DNA from 4 places in the Lelliottia sp. EB106-05-01-XG201 genome. Region 4 is predicted to be linked to each of the others. Evidence: predicted binding sites of a transcription regulator. Region 4 holds the regulator's gene; each other region holds the start of a gene.
What was found. The regulator PurR, encoded in region 4, represses purine synthesis genes. The targets are predictions, from matches to a motif close to CANGCAAACGTTTGCNTG.
Positions count from the first base shown of each region.

Region 1: the regulator PurR is predicted to act here: its motif matches at 2,350-2,367, upstream of aroL (shikimate kinase AroL).
Region 2: the regulator PurR is predicted to act here: its motif matches at 2,028-2,045, upstream of pyrC (dihydroorotase).
Region 3: the regulator PurR is predicted to act here: its motif matches at 2,231-2,248, upstream of gcvT (glycine cleavage system aminomethyltransferase GcvT).

Region 1 is NZ_JBYTDV010000001.1:3,623,940-3,628,151, forward strand. It holds gene rdgC (recombination-associated protein RdgC) at 1-156, shown strand, start outside; gene ppnP (pyrimidine/purine nucleoside phosphorylase) at 205-492, opposite strand; gene AC3WS9_RS17000 (AroM family protein) at 564-1,241, opposite strand; gene yaiA (protein YaiA) at 1,480-1,671, opposite strand; gene aroL (shikimate kinase AroL) at 1,717-2,241, opposite strand; gene AC3WS9_RS17015 (YaiI/YqxD family protein) at 2,512-2,970, opposite strand; gene proC (pyrroline-5-carboxylate reductase) at 3,068-3,877, shown strand; gene adrA (diguanylate cyclase AdrA) at 3,894-4,212, opposite strand, start outside.
Region 2 is NZ_JBYTDV010000001.1:2,925,993-2,930,204, reverse strand. It holds gene bssS (biofilm formation regulator BssS) at 70-324, opposite strand; gene dinI (DNA damage-inducible protein I) at 596-841, opposite strand; gene pyrC (dihydroorotase) at 916-1,962, opposite strand; gene AC3WS9_RS13770 (lipoprotein) at 2,103-2,663, opposite strand; gene mdtH (multidrug efflux MFS transporter MdtH) at 2,791-3,999, opposite strand.
Region 3 is NZ_JBYTDV010000001.1:883,912-888,123, reverse strand. It holds gene gcvP (aminomethyl-transferring glycine dehydrogenase) at 1-501, opposite strand, end outside; gene gcvH (glycine cleavage system protein GcvH) at 629-1,018, opposite strand; gene gcvT (glycine cleavage system aminomethyltransferase GcvT) at 1,042-2,136, opposite strand; gene ubiI (FAD-dependent 2-octaprenylphenol hydroxylase) at 2,584-3,786, opposite strand; gene ubiH (2-octaprenyl-6-methoxyphenyl hydroxylase) at 3,798-4,212, opposite strand, start outside.
Region 4 is NZ_JBYTDV010000001.1:2,642,817-2,647,028, reverse strand. It holds gene punC (purine nucleoside transporter PunC) at 1-924, opposite strand, end outside; gene punR (DNA-binding transcriptional activator PunR) at 1,040-1,951, shown strand; gene purR (HTH-type transcriptional repressor PurR) at 1,970-2,995, opposite strand; gene cydH (cytochrome bd-I oxidase subunit CydH) at 3,292-3,381, shown strand; gene AC3WS9_RS12445 (MFS transporter) at 3,551-4,212, shown strand, end outside.

The sequences.
Region 1 (4,212 bases), 980 kb from region 4:
CTGAAGTTCTGCGATGAGTTGCGCGATCAGAACGAAGATATCGATCGCGAAGATTTTGCCCAGCGTTTTGACGCGGACTTTATCCTGATGACGGGTGAACTGGCGGCGTTGATTCAGAATCTGGTGGAAGGTTTAGGCGGCGAAGCGCAGCGCTAAACCGTGAAGAAAAAGGCCGGGTGAGCGTTAACGCTACCCGGCCTTTTTTTATTTCAGATAACGACACAGATAAGAAGTCGGCTCGGCAACCTGCAGGTTAAATTCGCTGTGGCCAGGGACGTTGAAAACTTCTCCAGCAGAGTACACCTTCCACTCGGTTTCGCCAGGCAACAGCACGTTCAGCGCGCCACTGACGACCGTCATCTCTTCAGCCTCTGCGGTACCAAAGGTGTATTCCCCTTCAGCCATCACGCCGACACTGGCACGGCCAGTACTGCTGCTGGTAAAACCAATGGATTTCACTTTACCGGAAAAGTATTCGTTACTTTGAAGCATGAACTGGCCCTTATGTCTTTGGATAAAAATCCACTATAGGGGCCAGCCTCCGTGCCTGTCACGCAAAATCATCAGGCCAGTAATTCAGACGCCAGGCGCGTGACCAGTACGTTTGAGAGCAGCACCGGCACATCGAGCGCTTTTTGCAGGAGATCGCGGTGATGCTGGTGAAAACCGAGGCAATCCAGCATCAAGACGTCCGCGCCCTGCTCCAGCAGTTCACGCCCCGCTGAAATCAGTTTGGCTTCGCTGTCCCAAATCGGATTCGCCAGCGCAAACAGCGGCGTGCGTTGCAGAACTTTCCATTTGGCGATCTGATTAGCGAGAAGTTCTTCAATCGGCACAATCACCCCGACCTGATGCCCGTCCACAATCGAGGCCACCAGCGGAGGAATGATTCGCATCGGTTCAAGGAGGATAGAATTTCGTGCCATAAGACCGGAAATCGGAGCGGTGCTCATCAACAGGATCACGTCGTATCCCTGGTTATCGAGCACTTCAATGACACCCTGTAATGCACGTTCGATTTTGTGATGTGAAACGTGCGCTAGTTTACCGTCGCTTAACAATGTCGGCAGCGTCACCTCATCGGCGACGGGTGCGTAGTCTTCCATGACCTCTTCCCGACTCATCTTGCCCAGCAGGCTCAGATGGGTGATTTGTTGTTCAGAGACATGCTCCGTCAGGAGCGGTAAAACTTCGCTGACAGGGACCACTCCGATGGTGAGGATCGCCAATGTTGCCTTCATCTTTTTCGCCTTTCTTCACTACCACTGCGATAATACAGGCACAAGCTCAATACGCTGCGCGGTTCTTGTTTCAGCTTAAACAGGACAAAAGCGTAGCAGCATATCTCCACACCGAAATGTAAAGATCGAACGCCCGTTCTGAATCCCACTGTAATAACTAAATATTAACCCTCACTTAACATTATCGTTGAGTTAAAAGTGTGATTCAGACACGGTTATGGTGGATTTCAGATTTGTATCAGGACTTATCGGGATCTTCGTAGCGGCGTTTGGCATCCAGGGCTTCCTGCTCGCTTTCGTGTTCGCTGATCAGGGAGTCGGGTTTGGGATGATCCGCACGCAATTGATACCAGGTCACGGTTTGGGTACCGGTGCCTTTTTCAACAGTGACAATGCGTGCTTCGCGTGGGTATGGCGGTCTGGTTGGCATAGTTCATCCTTTTTACGAGGGCTAAACTATGAGTATAGACGCCAGTTAGCTGGCGCAAGCCAGACGCAGGGCGGTAACAATCTGATTTACGACCTGTTCCGGCGAGAGCGAAGCGCCGATCACGTGGTGCGCCGCTTCGCGGTACAGAGCGTCGCGCTCGGCGAGAATTTCGCTCACCTCTTCGCTGATGGGCTTTCCGGTGAGTGTCGGGCGCTGACCCTCTTCCGGGAAGGCTTCCAGGCGCTCTACCAGCGTAGAAACTGGCGCGCACAGGTAAATCACAATCCCTTTCTCGCGCATAAACTGGCGATTACGCTCTGCAAGAATAATTCCGCCGCCGGTGGCGACAATGGTCGAAGGCGCGGTGACAGCTTCCAGAGTTTCAGACTCACGCGTGCGGAAACTCTCCCAGCCTTCTTTTTCGACGATCTCCGCGATGGTCTGACGAGCGTGCGTTTGCAGCCAGTGATCGGTATCGACAAACTGGCTGTCACTCACGCGCGCCAGTTCGAGGCCTACGGTTGTTTTTCCGCAGCCACGGGGGCCAACTAAAAAGATGGGTTGGGTCATAGCCTGGTGTTCCCCTTGATACCGCGAGGTTGCGGCGTGTGATGTCAAAAAACGAGCAATAATACCATTAAACTAGTACGCAAGGTAACTGTAAAAATTGGATTACAACAAGAATATGTTTGCATGACAGAGAGCGTGATGAGTGAGTTTAGCGCGCAGTCTCTGTAAAGAAATCATTGCATAAGCGGGTGCGTCAACTTTACTGCAAAGCATCAGGCGATGACAACCCTGCGGTTGCCACACTATACCATAAATCAGCAATGCTTATCATTACGCGTTGCGGCGCTTCACTTCCAGCAGCCACTTATCCAGCTCAGCGGCGAACTGCTGGCGGTCACGTTGCGATAGCGAATCCGGCCCGCCGGTCTGCACACCGCTCGCGCGCAGGGTATCCATAAAATCGCGCATCGTCAGTTTTTGGCGGATCGTGGAGGGCGAGTAACGTTCACCGCGCGGATTCAGCGCCGCTGCGCCTTTCTCCAGCACTTCTGCTGCGAGAGGAATATCGGCGGTGATCACCAAATCTTCAGGGCTGCACAGGCGCACAATTTCGTTATCCGCCACGTCGAACCCGGCCGGAACGCGCATTGAACGAATAAATTTCGACGGCGGAATGCGCAAATTCTGGTTTGCAACCAGCGTCAACGGCATCTGCACACGCTCGGCCGCGCGGAATAAAATCTCTTTAATGACATTCGGACACGCATCCGCATCCACCCAAATCGCCATAGTTTCTCCCCTGGATGACATTGGTGGCTATTGTCGCCTGCTTTTCGTTGTTAAGCTATAAATCAGAACTCACAACGCATCATAACGGAGAGACGTGATGGACAAAAAAATCGGTTTTATCGGCTGCGGCAATATGGGAAAAGCCATTCTCGGCGGTCTGATCGCCAGCGGCCAGGTGTTGCCAGGGCAGATTTGGGTCTACACCCCGTCACCGGATAAAGTCGCCGCGCTGCGTGATGAATACGGAATTAACGCTGCCGAAAGCGCGCAGGAAGTTGCCCAGATTGCGGATATCGTCTTTGGTGCCGTCAAACCTAACATCATGATCAAGGTTCTGAGCGACATCACCTCCAGCCTGAACAAAGAGACCCTGGTGGTCTCCATCGCCGCGGGCGTGACCCTCGATCAGCTCGCGCGCGCCCTCGGCCACGATCGCAAAATTGTCCGCGCCATGCCAAACACCCCGTCGCTGGTCAATGCGGGGATGACTTCCGTCACGCCGAACGCGCTGGTGACACCGGAGGACGTGGCCGACGTGCTGAACATTTTCCGCTGCTTTGGCGAAGCCGAAGTGATTGCCGAAGCGATGATTCATCCGGTGGTGGGCGTCAGCGGCTCTGCGCCCGCGTATGTCTTCATGTTTATCGAAGCGATGGCCGATGCCGCGGTGCTCGGCGGAATGCCGCGCGCGCAGGCCTATAAATTTGCCGCCCAGGCGGTGATGGGCTCCGCGAAAATGGTGCTGGAAACGGGCAAACATCCGGGCGAACTGAAAGATATGGTCTGTTCACCGGGCGGCACCACCATCGAAGCCGTGCGCGTTCTGGAAGAGCGTGGATTCCGCTCGGCGGTGATTGAAGCGATGAACAAGTGCATGAAAAAATCAGAGCAACTCAGTAAGTCCTGATGAAGCGCGCCGGGCGTCAGGCCGCCACTTCGGTGCGGTTGCGTCCGGCATTTTTCGCTTTGTACAACGCCACATCCGCCGCTTTTAACCACTCCCGATAGTGACAAAACTCTTCCGTCAGAGGGGCCACCCCGACGCTGATCCGCAGTCGCACCTGCGGCGCGCAGGGCAGCGTTAAGACCGCCAGCCGCTCATGCACACGAGACATCGCCGCGATGGCACTTTCCGCTGGCGTGCCGCTCATGATCACCGCAAACTCATCTCCGCCGAAGCGCCCAATCATATCCCCGGCGCGCAGGGTCAACTGCAGCTGTCGCGTGACGGCGATAATCGCC
Region 2 (4,212 bases), 280 kb from region 4:
AGGCTTATTCAAGGGAGAAATAAATGAGGCACCCTTAAGGTGCCTGTTGAGTGAATGTAGGGCATAAATTTAATGCCGACGATACTCATTTTCCTGGTAGTCGCCAGACTCTATTTTGGCAATACCTGCCTCTAAAATAGAAATAAACTGGCGTGCAACATCGGTGGTCAGCCACAGTGTCTGACCAACTTCCGCTTCTTCACGGCTAGGCTGATTCGGGGTCTGGTAGTGCAAACGCAGCATCAGTGCATCGTAGCTGTCTACGGTACTGATATCCCATCCGACAAGAGGATGGGTCTGGATGACTTCATTATTCTTTTCCATCATAACCCCCGTAATACGTGTTAGAAGACAACGACTGTGAGGTTCAATGCGTGTTTTTCTGAAGCAACTTCAGTATATCAATAAATAAGGGATATGCAGGGGAAAATAAACAGGCAGCAACACATTTTTCTGCTTTTTAGGATTGTTTGAACAATAAAACGCCATCTTATTCACGTTTTTTTAAGAAGATACGCAATTAATTTGAACTTATTTTAAAAGCATAAAAAAAGCCGGGGCGACCCGGCAAAAAAAGACAATGAGGGAGAAATAATTATTCGGTGATGAACCAGTCGTCGGCGCTTTCCCAGGTTTCCTGCAGGATTTCGCTGATGCGATCTTTATCATCTTTCGCCCCGCCGAGAACGGAGAGATTGTTGGCAGTGGCGTAACGCACGGTGACGTTCCCGTTTTGATCGGGGAAAGTCTCGTTGATGCGACGGGAGAGTTCTCCGGCCAGCGCATCCAGCGCGCCAGCAGGCAAAGCGGTGGTTTTGGCGATAGTGACTTCAATACGCATAATGGCCCCCTGTGTAATATACTGTGTATTTATACAGGCATCATGTCGAACTTACAACAGGGGGCGACAAAAAATTACTGTTTAACCGTCCAGTTAACGGTTTCACCGGCCAGGAACGGGATCAGGGTGTCGTCCGTCAGGGCGATAGAATCGACGACCTGGCTCTCTTTGCGCTCCAGTTCGATAAAGCTTTCATTCACCGGCAGACCGTAGAAGCGTGGGCCATTGAGTGAGCAGAAGGCTTCGAAGTGCTCCAGCGCACCCATCTCTTCAAACACCGTGGCGTAGCTGGCGAGCGCGGTTGGGGCGTTGAAACAGCCTGCGCAGCCGCAGCTGGCCTCTTTGCGGTGACGCGCATGCGGGGCCGAGTCGGTTCCGAGGAAGGCGCGGGTAAAGCCGCTGGCGACCAGTTCACGCAGCGCCTGCTGGTGGATATTGCGCTTGAGGATCGGCAGGCAGTACAGGTGAGGGCGCACGCCGCCGACCAGCATGTGGTTGCGGTTGAACATCAGATGCTGGGGGGTAATGGTCGCGGCGAGCAGCTCGTTGCCGTCGCGCACGTACTCTGCGGCATCTTTAGTGGTGATGTGCTCGAACACCACTTTCAGCCCCTGCAGACGCTGGCGCAGCGGCTCCATGACGGTCTCAATGAAACGCGCTTCGCGGTCAAAAATATCAATGTCCGGGTGTGTCACTTCGCCGTGGATCAGCAGCGGCATACCCAGTTTTTCCATGCGTTCCAGCACTGGCATAATTGCATCGGTGCTGGTGACGCCGTGGCTGGAGTTGGTGGTGGCGTTGGCCGGATAGAGTTTGGCAGCGGTAAACACGCCTTCGTTAAAGCCGCGTTCGACCTCGTTCGGATCGAGGGAGTCGGTCAGATAGCAGGTCATCAGCGGAGTAAAATCATGGCCTGCCGGAACGGCGTCGAGAATGCGCTGACGATAGGCAATCGCGGCATCCACTGTGGTGACTGGCGGAACCAGGTTAGGCATGACAATCGCGCGGCCATAGATTTCGCTGGTGTAAGGGACAACGGTTTTCAGCATGTCGCCATCGCGCAGATGGATATGCCAGTCGTCAGGGCGGCGGATTTTCAGAACCTGGGGATGTGCAGTCATTGATATGCTCCGGCTTATCAGGAATCAGTCATAAGGATGGCTGTTTTTGCCGGACACAAATCATAGGCGGAAACGTTTTCGTTTGCACTCATTTCCGTTAAATAGGTGTGTAAAAAAGGGCGCCAGTGGCGCCCTCAGGGTTAATCCGTAAACGGAATAATAATTTCACCCGGTTTCACTTCGATACCTTTGGCATATTTCTTCGCCAGAGCCTCGCCTTTGCTTCGGTCTTCGCTCAGCACATACGCCGGCTGCTGATTGAAATAGTTCCGCAGGGACTGGTTCAGATACGGCATCAGCGTTTGCAGCACCGGTTTCATTTTCTCCGGCGTCACTTCCGCGTCGACGATCTCCATCTCCTGCAGGTAGATCGCGCCTTTCTCTTTGTTGAACACCGGCAGCGCTTTCAGCTTCAGTTTGATGTTCGCTTTCTGGCTACCGAACAGGGAGTTCATATCCAGTTTGGCATCGCCGGAGAGGGTGACTTTGTTCGGCTCCTCGCGGCCAATCTGGCTGACGAGGTGGTTCAGTACGATATGGGCATCGGCAACGCCGGGCACGCCGATATCCTTCGAAAAGTTATTGTGTTTTTCCAGCGCCTGGTTGATTTCCTGCTCACTGACGCTGTAGTGCGTAAGCTGGTTACAACCGACCAGCAGGCCGCTGACAACGAACGCAGCAGCAATAACGATCTTTTTCATGGGGTTCCTCAACATGATGTCGGCGCTTCTGTCCTGACGCCTCAGTATGTCAGGGGGGTATACCAGTTACCAGCAGAAAAACCTGATAATCAGGGGGGAAAGAGTCCCATTCGCCCGAAATGTCTCTTTATGCGCCCGGCTCCAGCATCCCGCTGGTGCTGCGTTTCGGGCTGAACTGCCACCACAGGGCGATGAGGGTGATAAAGCCCACCACGCCGAGCATCATCCACGGCAGTTCGGGCTGATTCAGCGCTTTGCCCGCATCAAACAGCCAGCCGCCACCGGCGTATCCCAGCGCGCCGCCAAAGGCCAGACCCAGACGGCTAAAGCCCATATAGCTGCCGCGAGCGCGCGGATCGGCAAGCCCGGCGCTGAGGGTTTCGCGCGCCGGTTCAGCGATGATCGACCCAATATAGAAGGTGCAGATCAGGATGAAGAGCTGCTGCAGGGTGCCGACTAATCCGATCGGCATCATGCTCAGGGTCATCAGCAGCAGGCCCGCCATCAGACGATGTTCCAGACGAAAACGTTTTTCGCTCCAGCGCGCGATAGGGTAGAGCAGCGTCAGCGACAGACAGGCTTCAATGGCGTACATCCATTTGACGGCCGCAGGGGATCCTGCGATGTCGTTGACCATAATCGGCAGCATCAGCATGACCTGCACCGCCAGCATGTAATACCCGGTCAGCGTCAGGACGTAGGTGACGAAGCGTTTATCGGCCAGCACGCGACCCAGACCTTCGCGGACGGGGGCTTTCACCGTCGAGAGTTTCCAGGCCGGCAGCAGCCAGGCGTTAAACCCGGCGCACAGAATAAACAGGACCGCGCCGGTAGCGCACACCAGGCGGAAGTCGTATTGCAGCAGCCAGCTGCCGAGCAGCGCGCCGACGACCGCCCCAGCGCTGTCCTGCATCATCAGCAGGGAGAAAAAACGACCGCGATGCTGCGGGCGAATCAGTTTGACGACCAGCGCGGTGCGCGGCGGGTCAAACAGCGTGCCGCCAATCCCGGAGAGGAAGCAGGAGAACCACAGAAGCCACGGGTCGTGCGCAATGCCCATGGTGGCAAAGCCTGCCGCGCGCAGCAGCATGCCGGTGACAATCATCGGTTTTGCGCCAAAGCGGTCGGCAATCGCCCCACCAAACACGCCCAGCCCCTGCTGAACAAACTGACGCAACCCTAACGCAATGCCGACCATTAATGCCGCCCAGCCCATTTGATCGACAAAGCGAATGGAGATCAGGGGGAATACGACAAAAAAGCCGAGCACGACCAGCATGTTATCGACCAACAGGAAATATTTACCCAGGCTCCGGGCCTGTGATACGCGGGACATCTTCCCTCCAGAGGGGAAATACACATCACCTTTCGGGCTGCCCAAAAGGGAGCCTGAAGGCTTAGGTGTATATAAAGGTGAGCACGCTAATATTCTGCGGGGTTAGCGTCTGTTTTCCCACCCATCCAGCGACAATATTTTTTTATCAAAAGAGTGGTTTGATTCAGCTTTTTAATCGAATTTTGTGAATTCTGTGAAAAAGGGTATGTCACT
Region 3 (4,212 bases), 1.8 Mb from region 4:
CAGTTTGCTGACGCGTTTTGCCATCGCCATCGCTTCGGCGGCGGCGGTCGCTTCATCAAGCAGCGAGGCGGAGGCGATATCAAGACCGGTCAGATCCAGCGTCACCTGCTGGAAGTTCAGCAGCGCTTCCAGACGTCCCTGAGAGACTTCTGGCTGATAAGGGGTATAGGCGGTGTACCAGCCTGGATTTTCCAGCATGTTGCGCAGGATCACCGGCGGTAACTGCACAGGGGTGTAGCCCATGCCAATGTAAGACTTAAAGCGCTTGTTGAGGCCGGCAATTGCCTTCAGCTCTGCCAGCGCGGCGTATTCAGTGGTCGCATCACCCACCTGCGGCGGCGTGGCGAGCTGAATGTCTTTGGGCACGATCTGGCCGATCAGTGCGTTTAACGAATCCGCGCCAACTGTCTTCAGCATCTCCTGCTGTTGCTGAGCATCCGGCCCAATGTGACGTTCAATGAAAGCGCCACGGTTTTCAAGCTGGCTTAAAGTCTGTGTCATGAGCGATGGTTCCTGAAACGTGCAGTGAATCGTATTTGTCTCGAACTTTTTTGCCCGGTGGCGCTGGCGCTTACCGGGCCTACGCTGCTCTGTAGGCCGGATAAACGCAGTGCCATCCGGCACAACTTTACTCGTCTTCTAACAGTGCGGCGTACGCAGTCGCATCCAGCAGAGCTTCAACTTCTGCTTCGTCGTTGGCTTTGATTTTGAAGATCCAGCCGCCGGTGTACGGCTCGCTGTTGACCAGCTCCGGGGAGTCGCTCAGGGCGTCGTTGACGGCCACGATTTCGCCGCCCACTGGCGCGTAGATGTCAGACGCGGCTTTCACCGACTCCGCCACGGCGCAGTCGTCGCCCGCGCTAACGGTCGCACCGACGTCCGGCAGGTCTACGAAGACCATGTCACCCAGCAGCTCTTGCGCGTGCTCGGTGATGCCTACCGTGTAAGTGCCGTCGGCTTCTTTGCGCAGCCATTCGTGTTCTTTGCTGTATTTCAGTTCTGCTGGCACATTGCTCATTGGAATTCTCCTGATAAAAATGATTAGGCGACCGGCTTACCGGCGCGAACAAAAATCGGTTTAGTCACGCTGACCGGCATTTCGCGGTTGCGGATCTGCACCACGGCAGTCTCGCCAATCCCGGCCGGGACGCGCGCCAGCGCAATGCTGTAGCCCAGCGTCGGTGAGAAGGTCCCGCTGGTGAGAACGCCTTCGTGAAGATTGCCGCTGGCATCGGTGAAACGCACTGGCAGTTCGTTACGCAGCACGCCTTTCTCTTTCATCACCAGGCCGACCAGCTGCTCGGTGCCTTTCTCGCGCTGCGATTCCAGGGCTTCGCGACCAATGAAATCACGGTCAGCCGGTTCCCATGCGATGGTCCAGCCCATATTGGCCGCCAGCGGAGAGATCCCTTCGTCCATCTCCTGACCGTAGAGGTTCATCCCGGCTTCGAGACGCAGCGTATCGCGCGCGCCCAGACCGGCAGGTTTAACACCGGCTTCGACCAGCGCACGCCAGAAATCGGCCGCTTTCTCGTTCGGCATCGCAATTTCGTAGCCCGCTTCCCCGGTGTAACCGGTGGTCGCAATGAACAGATCGCCTGCCTGCACGCCGAAGAACGGCTTCATGCCTTCCACGGCTTTACGCTGCTCATCGCTGAACAGGGAAGCGGCTTTGGCCTGCGCGTTCGGCCCCTGCACGGCGATCAGGGAAAGATCGTCGCGAACGGTGATATCGATGGCGAATTTGGCGGCGTGTTCGGAAATCCAGGAGAGGTCTTTTTCGCGGGTGGCGGAGTTAACAACGAGGCGGAAGAAATCTTCAGTGAAGTAATAGACGATCAGGTCATCAATCACGCCGCCGGAGGCGTTTAGCATCCCGGTATAGAGCGCTTTGCCTGGCGTCTTGAGTTTGGCGACGTCGTTCGCCAACAGATAACGCAGAAACTCCCGGGTGCGACTGCCGCGCAAATCGACGATGGTCATATGGGAGACATCGAACATCCCGGCATCGGTGCGCACCGCGTGGTGCTCATCGATCTGCGAGCCGTAGTGCAGCGGCATCATCCAGCCATGGAAATCGACCATGCGCGCGCCGCATAAAGTGTGTTGTTCGTACAAAGGAGTCTGTTGAGCCATCTTGTCCTCGTTGAATGATCAGAGCAGGGCAATCTTGCGTTTCGCGCGAAATTTCTCACCACGAAACCCGGCGTCGGCATCACTCCAGGACGTCGACGCAAACGTTCTCTTTTCCCTGAAGTTACCACCGAAACCGGCGATTAACCATAAGGTAAAACGGGTCATCACATTAGCATATGACCAAAAAACGCTGAAAAGCCTACAGAGTTATTCACTGGCAAAATGCGATTTAACCCGCATAAAATTAACTTAAATTTCACAAAATTGAGCACAGGCTGATATTTCCTGCGGAAAAACGCGCCTATTTTCCGTCATGAAAAAAACGCGACATTAGATAATCTAATGCGAAAAGAGGAGTGGAATTAGAATATTTCAAACGAGGGAAACATCCCGGCACAAAGGCCGGGAGAGGAAAGTGTGATGGGGGTCTAATTTAACGTTTTGTGCTTAACGCAGCCACTCGGGGAGATCGTTTAAGCCCATCGCCTGACGCAGAAGTTGCGGTTTAACGCCGGGAAGCGTGTCCGCCAGTTTGAGGCCGACGTCGCGCAGCAGTTTTTTCGCCGGATTGTTACCGGCAAAGAGCTCGCGGAAGCCCTGCATCCCCGCCAGCATCATCGCTGCGCTGTGTTTGCGGCTGCGCTCGTAGCGGCGCAGGTAGAGGTGCTGACCAATATCTTTGCCTTCGCGATGCAGACGACGTAGCTCGTCAATCAGCTCCGCGGCATCCATAAAGCCCAGATTCACGCCCTGCCCGGCCAGCGGATGAATGGTGTGCGCCGCATCGCCGACCAGCGCCATTCGGTGCGAGGCAAACTGACGCGCGTAGCGGCCGGTCAACGGGAAGAGCTGGCGCTCACTTTCAAGCGTGCACAGCCCAAGACGATTATCAAAAGCCATGCACAGCGCCTGATTAAACGCGTCCGGCGTGGCGGCCTCCATCTGCTGCGCTTTCTCCGGCACCAGCGACCAGACGATGGAGCACAGATGCGGATCGCTTAACGGCAGAAACGCCAGAATACCGTCGTTGTGGAAAATCTGACGCGCCACGCCGCCGTGCGGCTCTGCGGTGCGGATCGTCGCCACCAGCGCATGATGACGGTAATCCCAGAAGGTGAGCGGAATATCGGCTTTGTTACGCAGCCAGGAGTTGGCACCATCGGCGCCCACCACCAGCCGGGCGGTCAGCATGTCGCCGTTTTGCAGCGTCAGGAAAGCTTCGTTTTCGCCCCAGGCAATCTGTTGCACCTGGGCGGGAGCCATCAGGGTGACGTCGGAACAGCTCTGCGCTTTGCGCCACAGGGCGTGGTGGATCACCGCATTTTCAACGATGTGGCCCAGATGGCTGTAGCCCATGCTTTCGTCATCAAAAGCAATATGACCGAAGCTGTCTTTGTCCCACACTTCCATGCCGTGATAGCAGCTGGCGCGAAACGACTTGATATCAGACCAGACGCCGAGATGCGTTAACAGCTTTTCGCTGGCGGCGTTAATGGCCGACACGCGCAGCTCTGGCGCTGAGTCCTGCGCAACGGGCTGTGGCGGTTTATTCTCAAGCACCGCCACACGCAGGCCGCTGCCCTGTAAACCGCAGGCCAGCGCCAGCCCCACCATTCCGCCGCCAACAATGGCAACATCAACATTCTGCACTTAGTAACTCCTTAACGAGCGACCCAACCGAGAGTTCGCTGCGCCAGCACGTCGCGTGCCGGAATGAATAGTTCCATCGCCATCAGCCCCGCGTTGCGCCCGGCCACCAGTGGTGCCCAGCGATTCGCGAAAAGATGCACCAGCCCATCGGTCACGCCGATGGTGGCCTCTTTATCTGCCTGACGACGTTTCTGATACTGACAAAGCACGGAATACGCGCCGCAATCTTCGCTGTCCTGCCAGGCCTGCGCCAGCGTCTCGGCCAGGCTCATGACATCGCGCAAACCTAAATTAAATCCTTGCCCGGCAATCGGATGCAGCGTCTGCGCCGCATTCCCGACTAACGCCACGCGATGAGAAACCGACTGCGACGCGGTGGTCAGCGCCAGCGGATACGCCGCGCGTTTTCCGGCGTGGGTGATGCGT
Region 4 (4,212 bases):
GGCCATCACACAGAACGGGATCAGAATCTCCGTCAGCCCGACGTCTGGAATAAAGCCAACGGCCCAGGTCCCAATCACACTCACCGCGAAGAGCACCAGCAGCCACGGCAGCATCTGCTGTCCCTGCCATTTTTGCAGCGCCGCGCGGCAGCCATAACCGCCGACCAGGAAGGCGATGGTTTGCGGGACATAGCTCAGACCAATCACCGCCGGGCTGTAGCCCATATCGTGCAGAATAAACGGCGAACCGGTCAGCCACGCAAAGAAGCTGGCGGAACAGGCGGCGTAGACCAGCACGTTGCCGCGATAGGCGCGGGAGCGCAGCAGGGAGAGGAAGGTGACGCGATTATCCGTCGTTTCAGCCGGTTTGGCTGGCGCCGGTTTCAGCGCGAAGGCCGGTAACATCAGCACCAGGGTGATGATAAACAGGGTGGCGAAGATTGCCTGCCAGTCAAAATGCACCAGGATCCAGCTGCCGAGCAGCGGGGCCAGGGCCGGAGAAAGACCGACCAGCGGCATGATGGTGGCAAAAATGCGGTTCACGCGTGAAGCGGGATAGTAGTCCGTGACCAGCGCCTGCCAGGTCACCGCCGCGGCACACACGCCGAATGCCTGGATAAAACGCAGTACCAGAAGCCAGGTCGCATCGCGCACCCAGAGCATGCCCAGACAGCCGACGGCAAAAATCGCCAGACCTAAGAGTAAAATCGGTTTACGACCGTAGCGGTCGGAGAGCGGCCCCCACAGCAGCTGCGCGAAGGCAAAACCGGCGAGGAACAGGCTCAGGCTGGCGCTGATGGCGGCGGCTGGGGTCTGTAAATCCGCCTGCATCGCGGCAAACGCGGGCAGGTACATGTCGGTGGCCAGGAAGCCCAGCACGCTTAAGCCGCCGAGCCAGACCAGGAATCCTTTGTTGGGTTGCATTGTTTTTATTTCCTAAAGAGGGCGGGTATTCACTGGCGCAGAGTGTAGGGAGTGCAAACTGCCTTGTGAAACGCTAATATTTGGTGGTTGCATTCAAAAATTTTGCAGGCAAAAAATGTGGTCTGAATATTCCTTAGAAGTGGTTGATGCGGTTGCGCGCAACGGCAGCTTTAGCGGCGCGGCCCAGGAACTGCACCGCGTTCCGTCTGCGGTAAGCTATACCGTGCGTCAGCTTGAAGAGTGGCTGGCGGTTCCGCTGTTTGAGCGCCGCCACCGCGACGTCGTCCTGACGCCTGCGGGCGTCTGGTTTTTGAAAGAAGGGCGATCTGTTATCAAAAAAATGATGATCACCCGCGAGCAGTGTCAGCAGATTGCCAACGGCTGGCGCGGCCATCTCGCCATTGCGGTGGATAACATCGTCAAACCGGAACGCACCCGCCAGATGGTGGTCGATTTTTACCGCCACTTCTCGGACGTGGAGCTGCGCGTGTCCCAGGAGGTGTTCAACGGCGTGTGGGATGCGCTCTCTGACGGCAGGGTGGAGATGGCGATCGGTGCCACGCAGGCGATCCCGGTGGGCGGACGTTATGCCTTTCGCGATATGGGAGCCCTGAGCTGGACCTGCGTCGTGGCGCGCGATCATCCCCTCGCCGCTATTGAAGGCCCGTTGAGCGATGACACGTTGCGCAACTGGCCGTCGCTGGTGCTGGAAGATACGTCCCGATCGCTGCCAAAACGCATCACCTGGCTGCTGGATAACCAGCGGCGGGTGGTGGCCCCTGACTGGGAAACCTCGGCGACCTGTCTTTCCGCAGGGCTGTGCGTCGGGATGGTGCCGGTGCATTTCGCGCGTCCGCGTATCGATCGCGGTGAGTGGGTGGCCTTAACGCTGGAAAACCCGTTCCCGGATGCGGCCTGTTGCCTGACCTGGCAGCAAAACGATATGTCACCGGCCCTGGCGTGGCTGCTGGAGTATCTGGGGGATAGCGAAACGCTGAACAGAGAGTGGCTGAAGGAGCCGGAATAACCGGCCCCTCAGAGGTGATTAACGGCGGTAGTCGCGGAACGGACCGTCGGCGACGGAGCGGCGCTCAATCAGGCGCGGGTGGACTTCAATCGACTGCGACTCTTCGCGTTTGCTGACGATGCGGTCCATCAGCATGTTGAAGGCCGTTTCACCCAGCGAGTCTTTCGGCTGGTGAATGGTCGTCAGCGCCGGGGTGAAGTAGCGGGCGTTGCGCACGTTATCGTACCCGATCACAGAAATGTCCTGCGGGACGCGCAAACCGAGTTCGTCGGCTGCGCAAAGCGCGCCCATCGCCATAATATCGCCGCCGATAAAGACCGCGGTCGGGCGATGTGACTGGGAGACAATCTGCTGCATCGCGCGATAGCCGGACTCCGGCTCGAAGTCGCCCTGCACGATCCAGTTTTCCGGCACCGTGATCAGCGCTTCTTCCATCGCTTTCATGAAACCAGCCAGACGGCCTGCGCCGGTGTTGCGCTCCAGCGGACCCGGGATCACGCCGATTTCGCGGTGGCCGCGTTCAATCAGGTAACGGCCCGCCATGTAGCCGCCTTCGAAGGCGTTGTCGTTCACGGAGTCGGTGAAATCGGCGCGGGTATCGCCCCAGTCCATCACCACCATCGGGATGTGACGGTACTCTTCCAGCATGGAGAGCACGGATTCCGGGTATTCAGAACACATCACCAGCAGGCCATCGACGCGCTTTTGCGCCATCATCGACAGGTAAGCGCGCTGCTTTTCCTGGCTGTTCCAGGCGTTGCCAAGGATCAGGGTGTAGCCCTTCTGGAAGCAGTTTTTCTCAACGGCTTCGATGATCTCCGCGAAATAGGCGGCTTCGCTGCTGGTCGCCAGCAGGCCGATCGATTTGGTGTGGTTCACTTTCAGGCTGCGCGCCACGGCACTCGGGGAGTAGTGCAGCTCTTTGATGGCAGCCCATACGGCGTTGCGCGTCTCTTCCGCAACAAAACGCGTTTTGTTAATTACATGTGATACGGTTGTAGTGGAAACGTTTGCGCGTTTCGCCACATCTTTAATTGTTGCCATTACATGTCACTCCAGACCATATCTTAAACTCCTGAAATACTTAAAGGTAAACGTTTGCCTTCTCTCACCCTTATCTCGCAATGTGAATTGCGATACGCCGGGAAAACGACTCAGAACGTCAGGAGGGGGTCAGTGGCCGGTACGCTTATAAATTTAGCGTGGAATTTTGTCTTATCTTGATGAAAAGGGGAAGAGCAAAAACGGTTATCAGTCTAAATCCAGGAAGATTTTTGGGGTAAACTGTGTAAAAATGAGCAAGCTCACTTTTCGTAAGGTGATTAAAAGGAGAAAAATTGATGAGTACCGATCTGAAGTTTTCGCTGACCACGACCGTTATTGTGCTGGCTTTGATTGTTGCAGCAGGTCTGACCGCAGCCCTGCACTGATTTAAGCGAGGGAGAGTTCTCTCCCTCGTCTCCTCTCCCTGATTGTTACCCATCCTGCAAAAATCTTTTGCTAATTTGTTAACTTCTCATTTTTTGTGATTGATGTCATGCTTTTGCCATCTTAGTCCCGTGTCGCGCGATGACGACGACACGGCATCCGGAGTTAACAATGAAAATCAATTTTCCCCTGCTGGCCCTGGCGATTGGCGCTTTTGGCATCGGCACCACCGAGTTTTCCCCGATGGGGCTGCTGCCCGTCATTGCTAAAGGCGTGGACGTCTCCATTCCAGCGGCGGGGATGCTCATCAGCGCCTATGCAATTGGTGTGATGATCGGTGCGCCGCTCATGACGCTATTGCTCTCCCATCGCGCCCGCCGCAATGCGCTGATCTTCCTGATGGCGATTTTTACCCTCGGCAACGTGCTGTCGGCGATTGCGCCGGATTACACGACGCTGCTGCTGTCGCGCATTCTGACCAGCCTGAACCATGGCGCGTTCTTTGGCTTAGGCTCAGTGGTGGCCGCGAGCGTGGTGCCAAAACATAAACAGGCGAGCGCGGTGGCGACGATGTTTATGGGCCTGACCATCGCCAACATTGGCGGCGTTCCGGCGGCGACCTGGCTCGGGGAAGTGATTGGCTGGCGAATGTCGTTCCTGGCGACCGCCGGGCTGGGCGTGGTGGCGATGATCGCGCTGTTCTTCTCCCTGCCGAAAGGCGAGGCGGGCGAGCGCCCGGACGTGCGCAAAGAGCTGTCGGTGCTGGTGCGCCCGCAGGTGCTGTCTGCCCTGTTAACGACGGTGCTCGGCGCAGGCGCGATGTTCACGCTCTA